2 regions of the Arthrobacter sp. AK01 genome follow, and region 1 is predicted to be linked to the other one. Evidence: predicted binding sites of a transcription regulator. Region 1 holds the regulator's gene; the other holds the start of a gene.
What was found. The regulator LexA, encoded in region 1, represses DNA repair genes until DNA is damaged. The targets are predictions, from matches to a motif close to TCGAACANNTGTTCGA.
Positions count from the first base shown of each region.

Region 2: the regulator LexA is predicted to act here: its motif matches at 4,361-4,376, upstream of LN996_RS07100 (LexA family transcriptional regulator).

Region 1 is NZ_JAJOHP010000010.1:41,149-48,918, reverse strand. It holds gene hisH (imidazole glycerol phosphate synthase subunit HisH) at 1-595, opposite strand, end outside; gene hisB (imidazoleglycerol-phosphate dehydratase HisB) at 592-1,218, opposite strand; gene LN996_RS05310 (histidinol-phosphate transaminase) at 1,265-2,383, opposite strand; gene LN996_RS05305 (LysM peptidoglycan-binding domain-containing protein) at 2,462-2,821, opposite strand; gene lexA (transcriptional repressor LexA) at 3,167-3,910, shown strand; gene LN996_RS05295 (ATP-dependent DNA helicase) at 3,998-6,058, opposite strand; gene hflX (GTPase HflX) at 6,051-7,613, opposite strand.
Region 2 is NZ_JAJOHP010000015.1:2,163-9,932, reverse strand. It holds gene LN996_RS07135 (DUF1508 domain-containing protein) at 1-86, shown strand, start outside; gene LN996_RS07130 (hypothetical protein) at 249-776, shown strand; gene LN996_RS07125 (helicase associated domain-containing protein) at 799-1,704, opposite strand; gene LN996_RS07120 (hypothetical protein) at 1,685-1,828, opposite strand; gene LN996_RS07115 (hypothetical protein) at 1,838-2,236, opposite strand; gene LN996_RS07110 (hypothetical protein) at 2,236-2,550, opposite strand; gene LN996_RS07105 (Y-family DNA polymerase) at 2,578-3,876, opposite strand; gene LN996_RS07100 (LexA family transcriptional regulator) at 3,915-4,346, opposite strand; gene LN996_RS07095 (ATP-dependent DNA ligase) at 4,524-5,534, opposite strand; gene LN996_RS07090 (hypothetical protein) at 5,592-5,915, opposite strand; gene LN996_RS07085 (hypothetical protein) at 7,545-7,770, shown strand, end outside.

The DNA.
Region 1 (7,770 bases):
GTGCACCGTGCTCGGACCACGTCACCTGGGGCGGGGCCATGCGGGGCTGCACAACATCGAAGTTCCATTCCTGGACACCGTAGGAGTGCACAAAATAGAAGCGCTCCTGCTCCACCCCGGCGAAAAGCTTGGAACCTTCGGGAACGTCCACGGTGTTCCAACCCATGTGCGGGACAACCGGAGCAGGCAGCAACTCCACTTTGCCTGGCCACTCTGCCATGCCTTCAGATTCAGTGCCGTGCTCAACCCCGGCCTCGAAAAGGACCTGCAAGCCGACACAGATGGCCAGCACAGGGCGCCCGCCGGCCACCCGGCGACCGATCATGCGGATCGCATCCACGGCCTTAAGTTCCTTCATGACGGTCTCGAACGCGCCCACCCCGGGAACGACGAGTCCGTCGGCGTTGAGGACGTCTTCCGGCTTGGAACTCAGCACTACGTGGGCACCGGCACGCTCAAGTGCCCGGACAGCGGACCGAACATTGCCCGAACCGTAATCGAGCACGGTGACAGTTGGCTTGCCTTCCGGCGACTCGGGCCTCACCGAAGCGATGGTGTCGGCCACCGCGCCGTCCTTGAGGACCTGGCCGCTCACAGTGCCCCCTTTGTGGAGGGGATGCCCTCGACCCGGGGGTCGGATTCCACCGCTGCACGGAGTGCCCGCGCAAAAGCCTTGAACTGTGCTTCCACAATGTGGTGCGGATCGCGGCCCGCCAGCACGTTCATGTGCAGGCAGATTCCGGCGTGCAAGGTGATGGCTTCAAAAACGTGGCGCGTCAAAGACCCAGTGAAGTGGCCACCAATGAGGTGGTATTCCTGGCCCGCGGGCTCGCCGCCGTGCACCAGGTAGGGCCGACCGGAAACATCCACGACGGCGTGGGCCAGGGCCTCATCCAAGGGAACCGTAGCTTCGCCAAAGCGGCGAATGCCGGCCTTGTTGCCCAAAGCAGTGCGCAGGACTTCGCCGAACGTAATGGCCACGTCTTCCACCGTGTGGTGGGCATCGATGTGGGTATCGCCAGTGGCCTTGACGGTCATGTCAATCAACGAGTGCTTGCACAGCGCGGTCAACATGTGGTCATAGAAAGGCACAGAGGTGCTGATGTCCGAGACACCGGACCCGTCCAGGTTGATCTCCACCAGGACGGAGGATTCACTGGTGGTGCGCTCCATGCGCGCGGTGCGGGCAGCGGACGGCGTGGCGCCGGTTTCGCTCATTGGGACGTCCTTATACACGAAGAGTGGGTTGGGTCTATGGACAAGTTTAGGCGCGCTGTGGCGGCTGGCCGTCCAGCAGCGCTTCCAGCGCCTCAAGGAAGGCCGTGGTTTCCGGCTCGGTCCCTGCGGTGACCCGCAAGTGTCCGGGAATGCCGACGTCGCGAACCAGCACACCCGCGTCAAGCAGGCCTTGCCAGATGGCGTGCGGGTTCTCGAGCCCGCCGAAGAACACATAGTTGGAGTCTGAGGCTGAAGGCTTGAGACCCATGCGCAGGAGTTCGGTCACGATGCGGTCGCGTTGGACCTTGATGTCCTCGACGTCGGCCATGAGGGCCTCGCGGTGGTTGAGGGCCGCCAGGGCAGTTGCCTGAGTAACAGCCGACAGGTGATACGGGAGGCGGACCAACCTGATGGCGTCTGTAACCTCGGGTGCTGCGGCCATATAGCCCAGCCGGGCGCCCGCGAGGGCGAAGGCCTTGCTCATGGTGCGGGAAACGATCAGGCGCTCGCGCCCGGGCAGCAAGGTCAGGGCACTTGGCGTGTTGTCGTGGGCGAACTCGTGATAGGCCTCGTCGACGATCACGATGGCCTGGCTGGCTTCCCCGGCCTCGTAAACGGCCTCAACAACTTCCAGGCCCAGGCCTGTTCCGGTGGGGTTGTTGGGCGAGCACAGGAACACAATGTTGGCTCCTGTTTCACGAACCTGCGCTGCCGCCGACGCCGCATCCAAGCCGTAATCCTCTGCCCGGACTCCGCGTACGTATTCGGTATCCGTGCCACTGGCCAGCAGGGGGTACATCGAATACGTGGGCGGGAATCCGAGTGCCTTCCGACCGGGTCCGCCGAATGCTTGGAGGATCTGCTGCAGGACCTCATTTGAACCATTGGCGGCCCAAATGTTGTCCGGGGTGAGATCGTGGCCAAGGTATTCGGCCAAGGACTCGCGCAGTTCAGTGAACTCCCGGTCCGGGTAGCGGTTCAGCCCCGTGGCCGCGGCGGCAACGGCTTCCGTGATGGCCGCCTGGACGTCCGCGGGAACGCCATGAGTGTTCTCGTTGACATTGAGCAGGATAGGAACGTCAAGCTGCGGTGCGCCATAGGGGCTCAGTCCACGCAGGTTGGTCCGGAGGGGTAGTCGGTCTAGTCGCTCAAGCTGGTCACTCACCAAGACAGTTTAAGGGGCTACCGGGACTGCCGAGTAACTGTGACGCCGCGCCACCGGATCCAGCCACGGTGGAACGCGCTAGCTTGCCGGGACGAACAAACGCTGCCCGGGCTGGATCCGGCCACCATGGAGGTCGTTGAGCTGAATGATCTCGGAGATGACATCCCTGGGATCGCGCTCCGGAGCAGCTGCGCCGGCGATACCCCACAGCGACTGCCCGGGCTGGACCGTCACGGTCACCGCGACCGGCGGCTGGAGCTGCGCCTGCGAGTCCGAGGCCTTGGCAGGGGACGTAATGAAACCGGCCAGGCTCAGCAGCGCAGCCACCAGCAGCATTGCGGGGATGCCAAAGAAGACCATCCGACCCCGGCGGGTAAGACGCAGGCGCGTCGGCGCCTGGGTAGTGCGGAAATCAGCGAACGTAGTGATTGCGGACATGAGCTGAGCCCTTCTGAGCTATTGCCTTGCGCCGGATTCCGGTACATGGCTGCCAATTCTTTGTGTTCCCCTCCCCCGATCCCGGATGTTCGAACACTCTGTTCGAACATCCGTCATCCGGTTCGGGTTTATAGAACACATATTCGAACCTTGCTATGACATTTTTAGCACTTATCAACGAACGGTGTCGAGACTCGCTAGAACAAATGTTTGATAAACGCCTGTGCCTGCCCTACGTTTGAGTGAAGAAACAGCACTGTTTCAGTGGAACAGGAGGGTCTGACATTTTTTGCAGACCCGACACCCCTGGATCGTTCCGGGGCGAATGGAAAGGCACTGGCGAACATGGCAGCGAAAGCCACAGGCGGCGGGGCACCCCTGCGGAGCCAACAGCCTCAAAAGAGTCCCAAGAGCCTGACTGTCCGGCAGAAAAAAATTCTGGAGACCATCCAACGCTCGGTGAATGACAATGGGTATCCGCCAAGCATGCGTGAGATCGGTGACACCGTCGGCCTGGCAAGTTTGTCGAGTGTCACGCATCAGCTTTCCCAGCTCGAGAAGCTCGGCTATCTGCGCAGGGACCCCAAGCGTCCCCGTGCCATGGAAGTCCTGATGCCGTTGACGTTGGATGGCGGACCAATTCCCGGCGTCGAAGCCCCTGCGACGCTGCGCAGCGCGGGTGGCCTTGCCGTCACGGAGCTGGCCAGCGCCAGCGATACTGCCATGGTTCCCCTGGTGGGCCGGATCGCTGCAGGCGGCCCCATCCTGGCTGACCAGGCAGTGGAAGACGTCTTGCCCCTTCCCAGGCAACTTGTGGGCCACGGCGAACTGTTCATGCTGAAGGTGGCAGGCGACTCAATGATTGATGCCGCCATCTGCGACGGTGACTGGGTTGTTGTGCGCCGCCAGAACGACGCCATCAACGGCGACATCGTGGCCGCACTGCTGGATGACGAGGCTACCGTCAAGACGTTCCGTCAGCGCGATGGCCACACGTGGTTGCTGCCCCAGAACACCCAATACGAGCCAATCCTTGGCGACCAAGCCACCATCATGGGCAAGGTTGTCTCTGTTCTGCGTTCCCTGTAGGTGCCCACTAGGTAGGTACCCCAAGCCTCCTGGGCGGCTTTTGCCGCACCCAGGAGGCTTTGTTGGCCCCACGAGGCATTGTTGGACCTAGGAGGCCTTGGCGGAGCCCAGGCGTTCCAGCACGCCGCGCACAACCGCCCTGTCCGTCGTCGCCCAGAACGGCGGAAGCGCAGCCCTCAGAAAACCGCCGTAGCGTTCCGTCGACAGCCGTGAGTCAAGCACGGCCACGACTCCCTTGTCTCCCGTTGAACGGATAAGGCGCCCAGCGCCTTGTGCCAAGCGGATGGCGGCATGCGTTGCTGACACGGCCATGAAGCCATTCCCGCCCGACTGGGCGACTGCCCGGGAGCGGGCAGTCATCAGGGGATCGTCGGGGCGCGGGAAGGGAATGCGGTCAATCACCACCAGGCGGCACGAACCACCCGGCACGTCGACGCCCTGCCAGAGTGACATGGTGCCAAACAGGCAAGTGTCCGGCTCATCTGCGAATTGCTTCACAAGGGCAGCCATGGTGGATTCGCCCTGGCAGAGAATGTCCATGTCAAGGCGCAGCCGCATGGCGTCGGCGGCTTCTTCGGCAGCTCGCCGCGAAGAGAAGAGACAAAGCGCTCCCCCGCCGGATGCCCGGATGAGGTCTTCGAGCTCATCGAGAGCCTCGGGCGAGGTCCCACGCCCCGGCTTGGGCAAGTGCTTCGCAACATACAGCACCCCCTGTTTGGGGTAATCAAAGGGCGATCCAACATCAATCCCGGTCCAGCTCGGGGCGCCGTCGCCGATGAGGCCCAGACCTCCAGCCGCCGGTTCGAAGGCAGAGCCAATCGCCAGCGTGGCGGAGGTGAGCACCACGGTGTGGCCCGCGAAGAGGCCTTCGCGCAGCCGTCCCGCGACGCTGAGTGGCGCGATGTTGATCAGTGCCGGTGCCGTTTCGTCAGGCTGCGAGTAACCCTGTTGGGGGTCGAAGGTGCTGTTGCGGGAAAACCAGACCACTTCCCGGTTCTCCTTGGCGGCCAGCATCCGCTCGCACAATTCAAGAATGAGCATGAGCCGTGAGCGAGCGAGCTGCCTGCCGCCGTCGACCGCGTTGGAAGAGTCGGTCTTGGAATCTGAGAGCGCCGCGCGGGTCGCATCGCGTAACTGGTCAAGGCAGTCAAGCTGTTCGTCGTTGAGCCCACTGGCCAGCAACCCGTTGGGCACCCCTGCGATGGCCATGTCCAGGCGCTCCGCCGCAGCGTTGACGGCATCCACCGTGATGGCGGTGTGCTTGCGTGCGCTTGAGGCCGCGGCATGAACCATGGCCACAGACAACTGGCCCGAGACCGCGCCGGTCACGCGATCCTGCAGCTCGTGTGCTTCGTCCACCACCACGACGTCATACTCAGGCAACACAGCCAGCCCTTCAAAGGCGCTGACGGCAAGCATGGCGTGGTTGGTGACGACGACGTCGGCCTCACCCGCGCGGGACCGCGCCAACTCACTGAAGCACTCTTCAGCCACCGGACACTTCTGCGCGCCGAGGCACTCCATGGAGGTCACAGAGACTTGCCGCCAGGCACGGTCCGTGACGCCGGGCATCAGTTCGTCACGGTCGCCGGTGGTCGTCTTTTCGGCCCACTCGCGAAGGCGGACCACTTCCTTGCCGAGCTGTGACTGCGGTCCGCCCATGGATGCCGCGAAGTGCGGCACGCTGGTGTCCTCGCCTAAGGAAAACAGCTGCCCCTCGGACGGCTCTTCGCTGGGGAACCCACCTTCCAGCTTCTGGCGGCAGACGTAGTTGGCCCTGCCCTTCACGAGCGCCACGTTGACGGGTCGTTCAAGGGCAGGGCTGATGGTCTCCAACAGCCGGGGAAGGTCCCGGCCAACAATCTGGGTTTGCAGTGCCAAGGTGGCGGTGGACACGAGCGTCGGTTTGTTGCTGTCCATGGAATGCGCGATCAACGGAATCAGGTACGCCAAAGACTTACCTGTTCCCGTTCCTGCCTGGACCAGCAGGTGCTCCCCGGTTTCAATCGCCCGGGTGACATGTTTGGCCATTTCGTGCTGGCCGGCACGGCTTTGACCGCCCATGCCGGCGACAGCACGATCCAACAGCTCGAGGGTGGCTTTCTCTCCCACCGATTCGACGGCGTCCGCCGCCACCTTCTCAACCATTGCTGACGAAAGACTCCAGTTCGGCTGCCAGGCCCTCGCGGACCATGACCACCACGCGGGTGCCGTCTTCCTCATGCTCCAGGTTCAGGATCTCCGAATCAGAACTGTGCAGCTTGCTGATCATGTCTCCCCGGTCGTAGGGAATAAGCAGCTCAAGCCGTACGCCCGGCCGCGGAATGGACTGGCTGATGTCTTCCAACAGCTCAGCGATGCCCTGGCCTGTACGAGTGGAAACCACCGCATGGCGGGGCTCCTTCTGCTTGAGGCGCTCCACGACGAAAGGATCCGCCACATCGACTTTGTTCAGGACGATGATCTCAGGAACCTTGCGGGCGTCCACTTCAGTGAAAACAGCCCGTACGGCAGCGATTTGACCTTCTGGGTCCGGGTGCGAGGCATCCACGACATGCAGGATCAGATCCGCGTCAGCAACTTCCTCCAGCGTCGACCGGAAGGCCTCAATCAGCTGCGTTGGCAGAGACCGGACGAACCCAACAGTGTCGGCCAGCGTGTAGCCAATGCCATCCGGAGTCTGGGCTTTGCGAACGGTGGGATCCAAGGTAGCGAACAGGGCGTTTTCCACCAGGACACCGGCGTCGGTCAAGCGGTTCAGGAGCGACGACTTGCCGGCGTTGGTATAACCGGCGATAGCGACAGAAGGAACAGCATTGCGACGACGGTTGGCACGCTTGGTCTCGCGGGCCGGCTTCATCGCGGCGATTTCCCGACGCAGTTTGGCCATCCGCGTGCGAATGCGACGCCGGTCCAGTTCGATCTTTGTTTCACCAGGACCACGCGAGCCCATGCCTGCGCCGGCTCCACCCACTTGGCCACCGGCCTGGCGGGACATGGAGTCGCCCCAGCCACGGAGGCGCGGGAGCAGATATTCGAGCTGTGCAAGCTCAACCTGGGCCTTGCCTTCCCGGCTCTTGGCATGCTGGGCGAAGATGTCCAGGATCAGGGTGGTCCTGTCCACGACCTTGACCTTGACAATGTCTTCAAGGCCGCGGCGCTGGGACGGTGCCAGCTCAGTGTCCACCACTACGGTGTCCGCACCGGTGGCGGCAACGATGTCCTTGAGCTCCTGGGCCTTGCCCGATCCCAGGAAGGTGCCCGGGTCCGGCTTCGTGCGGCGCTGGACCAAACCGTCAAGGACCTCGGAGCCGGCAGTTTCTGCCAGCGCAGCAAGTTCGCGAAGCGAATTCTCGGCATCGGCCAGGGTGCCTTCGGTCCACAGTCCGGCGAGGACAACGCGCTCAAGGCGCAGCTGCCGGTATTCGACCTCGGTGACGTCTTCGAGTTCAGTGGACAGACCTGCGGTGCGGCGCAGTGCGCGGCGTTCAGCCAGGTCTTCCTGGTCGCCGTCGTAAATGCTGTGTTCCTGGTCAAGCGTCGAAATCGCCTGCGCCTTGCCGAACACACCATTGGCTTCGTTGTCATCGGATGACGGCGCAGGTACATCCTTGGAAAGTATCCGGTCGATGACGGCCTGGATTTGTTCAGGACTCATGTCCTGGGCGTCGGAATCGGATCCGGAGTGCTTCTGGGTGGTCATGGTCTCCTTAGACTGTTCGGCAATTCCAGAATAGTGCTGTTTGTTGCTCAATGGGGCGCTATTCGCGCTGGGCTGACGGGCTTGGGGCAAAAGGGCCTCCTGTGCTGAACGGCCACCCGTGGCATGGGCAGCGGTTGCTGTGTTCCGGCGTGGTTGG
Region 2 (7,770 bases), on a different contig from region 1:
ACACCACCAAGGCCGCAGCCCTTAGTGGCATTACCTCGGTGAAGAACAACGCCGGTTCCGACGTCGTGGACCTGACCGACTCCTAGCCCCGCGATCCGCCAACATATCGAACGCAAGGCCCCCGCAAGCTGCCGGAGAGCAGCAGTGGGGGCCTTGCTGCGTCAAGTGCGTGGTTTAGCGGTTCTGGTTTTTGTCGGTGCCTACTGCAAGACTTCTGTCAGGAAACCCTGACAGGAAGGCGTGAAGCCATGGGTTGGACATCCAACGACTACCAACACGAGGGCTATGTGGCTGAAATCGCACCCGACGGACGCCTCTCAGGAAGCTCAACCAGTGCGGGAATACTCTTCCACGGGATCACCGGACACTACCAACCGGCAGGAGAATCCGACCCCAATGAGGAGATCGTCCCGCACGACCTCATTATGAGCTGGCGTGGTGCCTGCACCTGTGGGTGGCAGGGAGAGCTGTGGCAACGGGTCCTCACGCCTGAAGAGGCTGACATTGCTACGCGGAAGGAATACGTCCCCTTAGGGGACGCCGCGTATGTCTCGATGGAGGTGGAGGACGCCGTTCAGGAGGAATGGCATGTCCACATCGCACCGTCCGAGGCAATCCTGGGTGTGGAAGCAGCGGCGAAGGAGCACCGACAGGCCGGCCACCGGCTGGACAAGACCGTCGCGGCCGCCAAAGCAGCAGGCGCTTCCTGGACCGACATCGGGCGGGCCGCCGGGATCAGCCGCCAAGCCGCGCACGAACGCTGGGCCGACAAGTAACCCTGCCCGGTGCCGCCCAGGTCTAGGGTGGGCAGTTCCACTCGGGCAGGCGTGCGTTGAGTTCCCTGATGCGGTGAGGGTACTGGCGCTTCTTTGCATGGACCCGTTGCCTGGCGACCCAACAGGCCAGTGCCCGTTCTTTGGGGTCCCAGGCGCTGCGGTGCGGGTGCCTGCCGTTCTCCTTGACCCATTCGATGAATTCGGTGGCCCTGCTTTGCCAGTGACGTTCGACGTTGAGCGCGACCCCGTCCAGCCAGCCAGGGAACGCAGCATCGAGCGCCTGGGTGGCTTCCTTGGCCAGCAGACCTCGCCGTTTCTGGTTTCGCAAAACAATGAGAACCCCTGCAAGCCGCTCTGTCTCGCTCCCGCTCTGACCGTCAGGGGCAGGCAGACTCCCGGTCTGCTGTACATAGGCGGCTATCTGCTGGGCCGATTCGACGTATGACTGTCTGTCCTGGTCCGAAAACGTCTCCCGCCATTCGGGCAGGCGCGAATCCAGTTCCTTGACGCGGGCGGGAAACCGTTCCCGACGGGCATCGTGTCGTTGCCGGTTCAGCCACTTGCTGAGGAAGCGTTCTGCAGGGTCATCAGCGGAGGGTTGCGGGAATCGGCCATGCTGCCGGACCCAGGCAATGAACTCGTCCGCTCTGCTGTGCCAGAGCTCGGTGGCGTGATCGGCCCGGGCAGTCCAGTCCGGGTGCGCCTGATCCAGGATGCGGGCAGCGTCGTCGGGCAGGTTCCCCGCCGCGTGGAGCCTACGAAATCTTTGGAGAGCGAGTGCCAGGCGTTTATGTTCGCCGGATGGTGGCGTGTGCTGAGTCGGAAGGTACCCGTTCTCCTTGTAAAACCCGGATATCAGCTGGGCTGTCTCTTCTGCGCTTCGTTTGTCCCGGCTCTTGGGGCGCTTGCTAGTCCGTGCGGATGGCAATGGCTTTAGAGCCTTCCGGTATCAGTGCTTCAGCGGCCGCTTTGGCGGCATCGTACGTATCGGCCTCGGCGTCCACGTGGCTGAGTTCGCCGTTGCCGGCCACTACGGTCAGGATCACTTTCACCCCCATATCCTAGGCCGCACTCTCCAGGAAGGTCTGTTCCAGGGTCGCTTGCAGCACGGAGGCCTTGCCGCTGCGTCGGAGATCCACGGGCCGGGTCCCCTGCAGGGCAGGGGAAGGGACCATCATCCACAACGCGAAATAGTTGTGTGGGATCCGTAGCTCCATGGCCCGTTCGAAGAGTGCCACGACCACGGGGTTCAGGGTCAGGTCGGATCGGAACTGGTAACCAGGGCAATACGTTCCTCCATCCATAAAGACCCGTGCGAGTTGTCGCATGGCTGGTTCGGGATCCTCGTGAATGGCGGAGAGCCGTTCGTGGACCTGTTCCAGGCTGGGTAGATGAAACTCGTTGCGGATCCGCTCCCACAGTTGCTCCGGAACGGGGGAGCGGTACAAATCAGCGGGCACTAGCTGATGGACTCCAGCTGCCAAGCGGTAGCCAAGGGCTCCCGCCGCAGCGTGAAGGTGCGCAGCTCCGCGTTGGCGGAGGGAAGTGTGGCTTGGACCTGCCAATGCTCGACGCTGACCAGGTCGCCGGTCCCTACCGCTGCCCTGGTCTGGGTTTCCCACCACGAGTCCCTGGTGAACCAGTGCGCGGTGTGGACGTCGGGATCGACCATCCAGATCCGGCCGTCGTAACGGATCGCCAACGGGGCGCCGTCGGGGCTGAAACGGACATCGACCTCATGGCCGGTTGTGGGGTGTTCGGGTGCAAGGGTCATTGCGTTTCCTTTCTTGCTGGGCGCCGGTCAGGCGGCCTTGACGAGGGGGAGTTCGTCCCAGTGGGTGGTGTACCTGGGGGAGAGCATGTCGCGTTTCATGGACCAGTCGGGCCCGCCCTTGATCCCGGCATGGCCCAGGCCGATGGAGCCGCGGCCGTATCGTTTGGCCACGTCTTCGAGCAGGATCCCGATGCCGCGTTCTTCGTGCGGGTTCTCGAACAACTCCAAGGGCTTCTGGTTTCCGGACGGGCGCAGGTCGGTGACCATGATCCCGGCCCGGACGTACTTCACGCCCTCATGGATCTGGGGAAGCAGCGCGTGGGCTGCCCGGGTGAGCAGAACCGGGTCCGCGGTCGGCATGGGCAACGCCAGACAGACAGAGGGGAAGGATTTTTCGTTCGGGTTGAAGTGCGACGTCGCCGCGAACGCCGTCAGCACCTTGGCTTGCAGGTCGTGTTTGGCCAGCCGGGCAGAGGCCATTTGCGCGTACACGCTCATGACCTGCCGCAACCCTGCCGTTGTGGTGATCGGTGTGGAGAAGGACCGGGAGAAGATCAGCTGGTCCCGGCCGATCCGTTCCTCTTCCATCGGGATACACGGTGTGCCCTGCAGTTCCAGGACGGTTCGCATCATGACGATGGAGAACTTGTCCCTGATTGCCACCGGGTTCGCCCGGGTCAGGTCCAGGATCGAGAAGATCCCCATCGCGTTCAGACGCTTGGTGAGACGTGTGGCTACGCCCCAGATTTCGATCACGGACAGCTTGGCCATCAGCGCTTCGCGCTGCTCGACCGGTACGGACTCCCACCGACACACACCCCCAAAAGCTGGGTTGTTCTTCGCCCACTTGTTGCAAAGCTTCGCCAAGGTCTTCGTTGGTGCGATCCCGACGCAGACCGGCACGCCGACGTTCCGCCGGCACGCGGCCTTCATCTCCCTCCCGAGTTCCAGCAGCTGATCGGGTTCGCCCTTGACGCCCAGGAACGCCTCATCGATGGAGTACACCTCAACCCAAGCGGAGTAGCGGCCCAGCAGCTCCATCACCCGGGCGGAGATGTCCCCGTACAGCTCGTAGTTGCTTGACAGGGCCACCAGACCCCATTCCTTGGCCCGGGGCCGGAGCTTGAACCACGGATCACCCATGGCAATACCCAGGCGCTTCGCTTCGGGGGAGCGGGTCACCGCGCAGCCGTCATTGTTGGAGAGCACGATGACCGGCTTGCCTTCCAGGGAAGGATTGAAGGCGCGCTCGGCGGAGGCGTAAAAGCAGTTCACGTCTACATGCGCGATCTCCTGCATCCGGCGCATCACCGCGGGCTTAGACATCGCGGCCGCCGATCGCCCGTTTAACGGAAAAGCGCGCATTACACATGGTGCAGGCACCTCGTGGCCACGCCCCAGATTGTCAGTTCCGACAAGGCCGGAACCTCGATATCGGGGAAGCATGGATTGTCCGCCTGCAGGATCACGCCCGTGGGTGTGATCCGCAGCCGCTTGATCGTCAGCTCCCCATCCAGGACCGCGACGACCACGGAACCGTCCTTCGGTTCCAGTGCCCGGTTCACGACCAGTTCGTCACCGTCACTGATCCCGGCCTGTTCCATGGACTGTCCGCTGACCCGGACGATGAAGGTGCTGGTCACGTCCTTGACCAAGTGTTCGTTGAGGTCGATCCGGCCGTCAAAGTAATCCTGGGCGGGGGAGGGATAGCCGGCAGCCACCGCTACCGGTGCCAGCAACGCCCTCACCAGAGAGAGTCCCGCATCTATCACACGGGGGCCAACTATCACGCCCACAACACGCCCTTTATTCGAATATATGTTCGGATTAACTGTACTCCAAGGGGACCGACAAGATAGCCGCCTTAGGGGCGGTGTGGACGGCTTGCACGCCAATAGGGGACAGCTTTGAGCTGTGCGGAGGGCTCCACCTGACCCCAGTGGGCACAACCCGTCCACCGCGACTGGTACGAGCTACTTCTCCAGGTGCGGGGGAAGTTCGACGTCGGCAGGGTCAAGCTCCGGTCTGGACCGAAGCAGGGAAAGCGGGTGTCTGAAGGATTTACCGGACCATGCGACGTCGGCCGATACCTCGACCACGATCGGTTCCACCAGTGTCAGCTGAACCGGGCCCTTGTCTTTGCTAAATCTGTTCAACGAAGTTTCGCTGATCTCTTCCGGCCAGGGATGCCCGGGCTGCGCGGGGCGGAGCTGGCGGCCCAGCTCACGCCCTACCCGGGTGGAGAGGACCGTGGACCGGCCGACGATCCGCAGCTGCCCATCGACCGGCAAACCGGCGATAATGGACTGAGGTTGCGATATCGGGCCGATGACGGCCGCGCAAACCGCATCGAAAGTGCTTTTTGTCTTCAGCTTCAACCAGGAGCGCGAGCCATCATATGGCTGCGCCCCTCCCTTGAACACCAGACCCTCCACCCCCGTGGGCGGCAGGTCCTTCAACCAACTCTTCGCCAGTTCCATGTCCGTGGTGGTGGGGGAGAGGTTCAAAGGAGCGGCCCAGTCGCGGGCCAGTTCCTCGAGCAGCTGCCGGCGGCCCGTGAACGGAACACCCCGGATATCCTGCCCGGCAACGGCCAGCACATCAAAGGCCGCGAACGCGGCGGGCAACTCGTGGACCAGAGCCGGCAGAGCCGCCCTGGAGCTGACCATGCGGCGCTGCAGCGCCTCGAAGTCCAGCCGGTCCCCGTTCCAGATGACCGCCTCTCCATCCAGGACGACACCTGGAGGGACCTGCGCCCGCACAGCAGCGCAGAGCTCAGGAAAAATGCGAGAGAGTTCTTTGCCCTGCCGGCTCCACAGAGTCACCCCGTCAGAATCGTTTAAAACGATGGCCCGGTAGCCGTCCCATTTGGGTTCGGCCCAGATCCCGCCCGGGAGGGCAGCGGGTCCGGGGAACGTCTTGACGAGTTTCGCCAGGGCAACAGCAACCGGTGGTTGCAGTGCCCGCGGAAAGGACTCGCTCATGGGATCCCGTTCTGTTCGTGCCGCTCCGGCCGGCCAGGCCATAGGAGTGCCGCCCGGTTACAACTCCACGGGGTGCTCAACAGCGAATCGCACGGGGGACTCGCCTTTGACCAGGTTCTCCGGTTCGGGATTCATGACAGACATGGTGATCTGATCGATGAAGTATTCAATATCCGCTTCGGGGACATCATCTCGGGGTTCCATGGGGCCGGGCCGGCCAACTTCGAACCCGGTGATCTCGTCGTACTCTTCCACGCACATCTGCAGGGTTTCCTGAACTGCGTTCGCGAAACCCTCGGCCGTCTCCGGATCCAGGAAACCCTGGATCTCCAACTCAGCGCTCTTGTCCTCGTTCTGGACGTTCACTTTGAAACCCAGCATGTGTTGCTCCTTTGAGTATTTGGGATTAGTCGCCCGGCATCTGCCAGCACACACGGCAAAGGGGGCGTCTCTCGCTACGCTCACCCTGCCCAGGAACAAACGTATGAGACACAACGAGTGAAAGCCGGTGGTCACCTCGTAGCCGGCATAAAAGACCACCGAGGCGGTAGTGAATCCTCGTTCGCATCGGAATCATAACCATCCCTCTCGTTGTCACTACTCATCCAAGCATGGGCCAGGGGACCGACAGAATAAGGACCTTCGCTGCGCTTCGGCCTGTAAAAGCTTCTTTTTTGCCCTACATGTGGCTGGGTTGTTCTCCGTACAAGGCCACTGATCGTAGCCGTCCGGGGGCCCGACCCGTCAACCCACGCAACCGGGCAATCCCACGCGGTCGCTGCGCTCCCTTATTTCGCGGGATTCCCCGGTCGCTCTCCGGGGTTGACGGCCCACCCTCGACCGGCTGCGACGTGGGGGCCTCGCACGGCGGGGCAGGAAGGAGGTGGCTACATGAGCATCGACGAAGCGATCAAGCTCGCGACTTCGGTCGTGAGCCTGATGACAGCTGTCATCGCTCTACTCTCCACGCGGAACGCGCGCTTAACAAGCAAACGCTCCCGAGCTGCAACTCGGAAGCGTAAGCGTAAAGCAAGGAAGTAGGTGTAGCTACTAAACCCGGTGGTCGTGACCGCTTAGGTTGCGGCCACCGGCTCCTTCTCAGACTAAGTCCTACTCACCGATAAGGAAACCTCATGGAACCACTGGACATCGCGAACTTCGTTCTCTCACTCACAGCACTGGGAGCAGCGATCATGGCCTACCGCGCCAACTCAAAAGCCCCCAAGGGCTAGACCGGATTCCGGGGCGGGCCTGCCACGCGGCGGTCCGCCCTACCGGGCCGGGTTGCCCTTCGGACTCCGCATGAACCGTCCTACGAAGTCAGCGGGTTACCAACACAATCGCTATCGCCACCCCAAGGAGGGCGGCACCTAGCCCGACAACGACCAAGTACCCAGGCTCTGGCCGGCCCATCAACTTGGTGCCCGTCCTACCAAACCTTGCTTGCTGAGAGCTTTCCATCAATTTGCTGAGCGCTTTGCGCTTTACGATCACGAGAACACCGATGACTACGGCCACACCCGCAACAACGCTTCCAACGAGTAGCTCCACGATTCAGATACCCCATCCTAAAGATTGAGGCCAGCCTAGCCTCTTAGGGCCAGCGTGCTCGCGGGGCTCGCACCCCTTTTGGGCGTCCACTCCGCTTCGCTCCGTGGCCGGCTGTTGGGCCCGGTCCCGACGTCGCAGAGCTCCGCCGTGCCCGTGCCTGTTCTGTCTACGACGTTTTTTGGCTGCTGTCCTTCGGATTGTACGTGTCCGCTCCACCCCGTCTAGCCCCTCCAAAAGCAGTCGGGGCCGGCGGTCCGAAAATTCTTTAGCCAGGGATCCTCGCTAGCTCGGATCCCGCAAGATTTTTCTGCCCTTGCCCTGCGGGTAGACAGGCTTCCGTCGGCCACAGCTCCGCAAGCTTCGCCAGCAGCCAAAAAACAACGGGGGGAGAGGGGAAGCTGGCCGGTCACCTAAGCCGCCCCACCCACCACCTTTCTCGGCAAAAGAAGGAGCAACACCATGAACGCAGTCATCAAAATGACCGTGACCACCGTCGATACAGAAGAAACCATCCATGACGTGCCCGTGCTTGTGAACTACCACATGAACGACGGATACGACTGGATGGACGTCATCAGCGAACACGGCTGGGCCGTGATCCCCAGCTGGGGCTGCGACGGCTGGGACCTTGGCCAATGGCCCTATGTCATGGTCGCCGGAATCCGCACCGCTGATGCGATCGGCA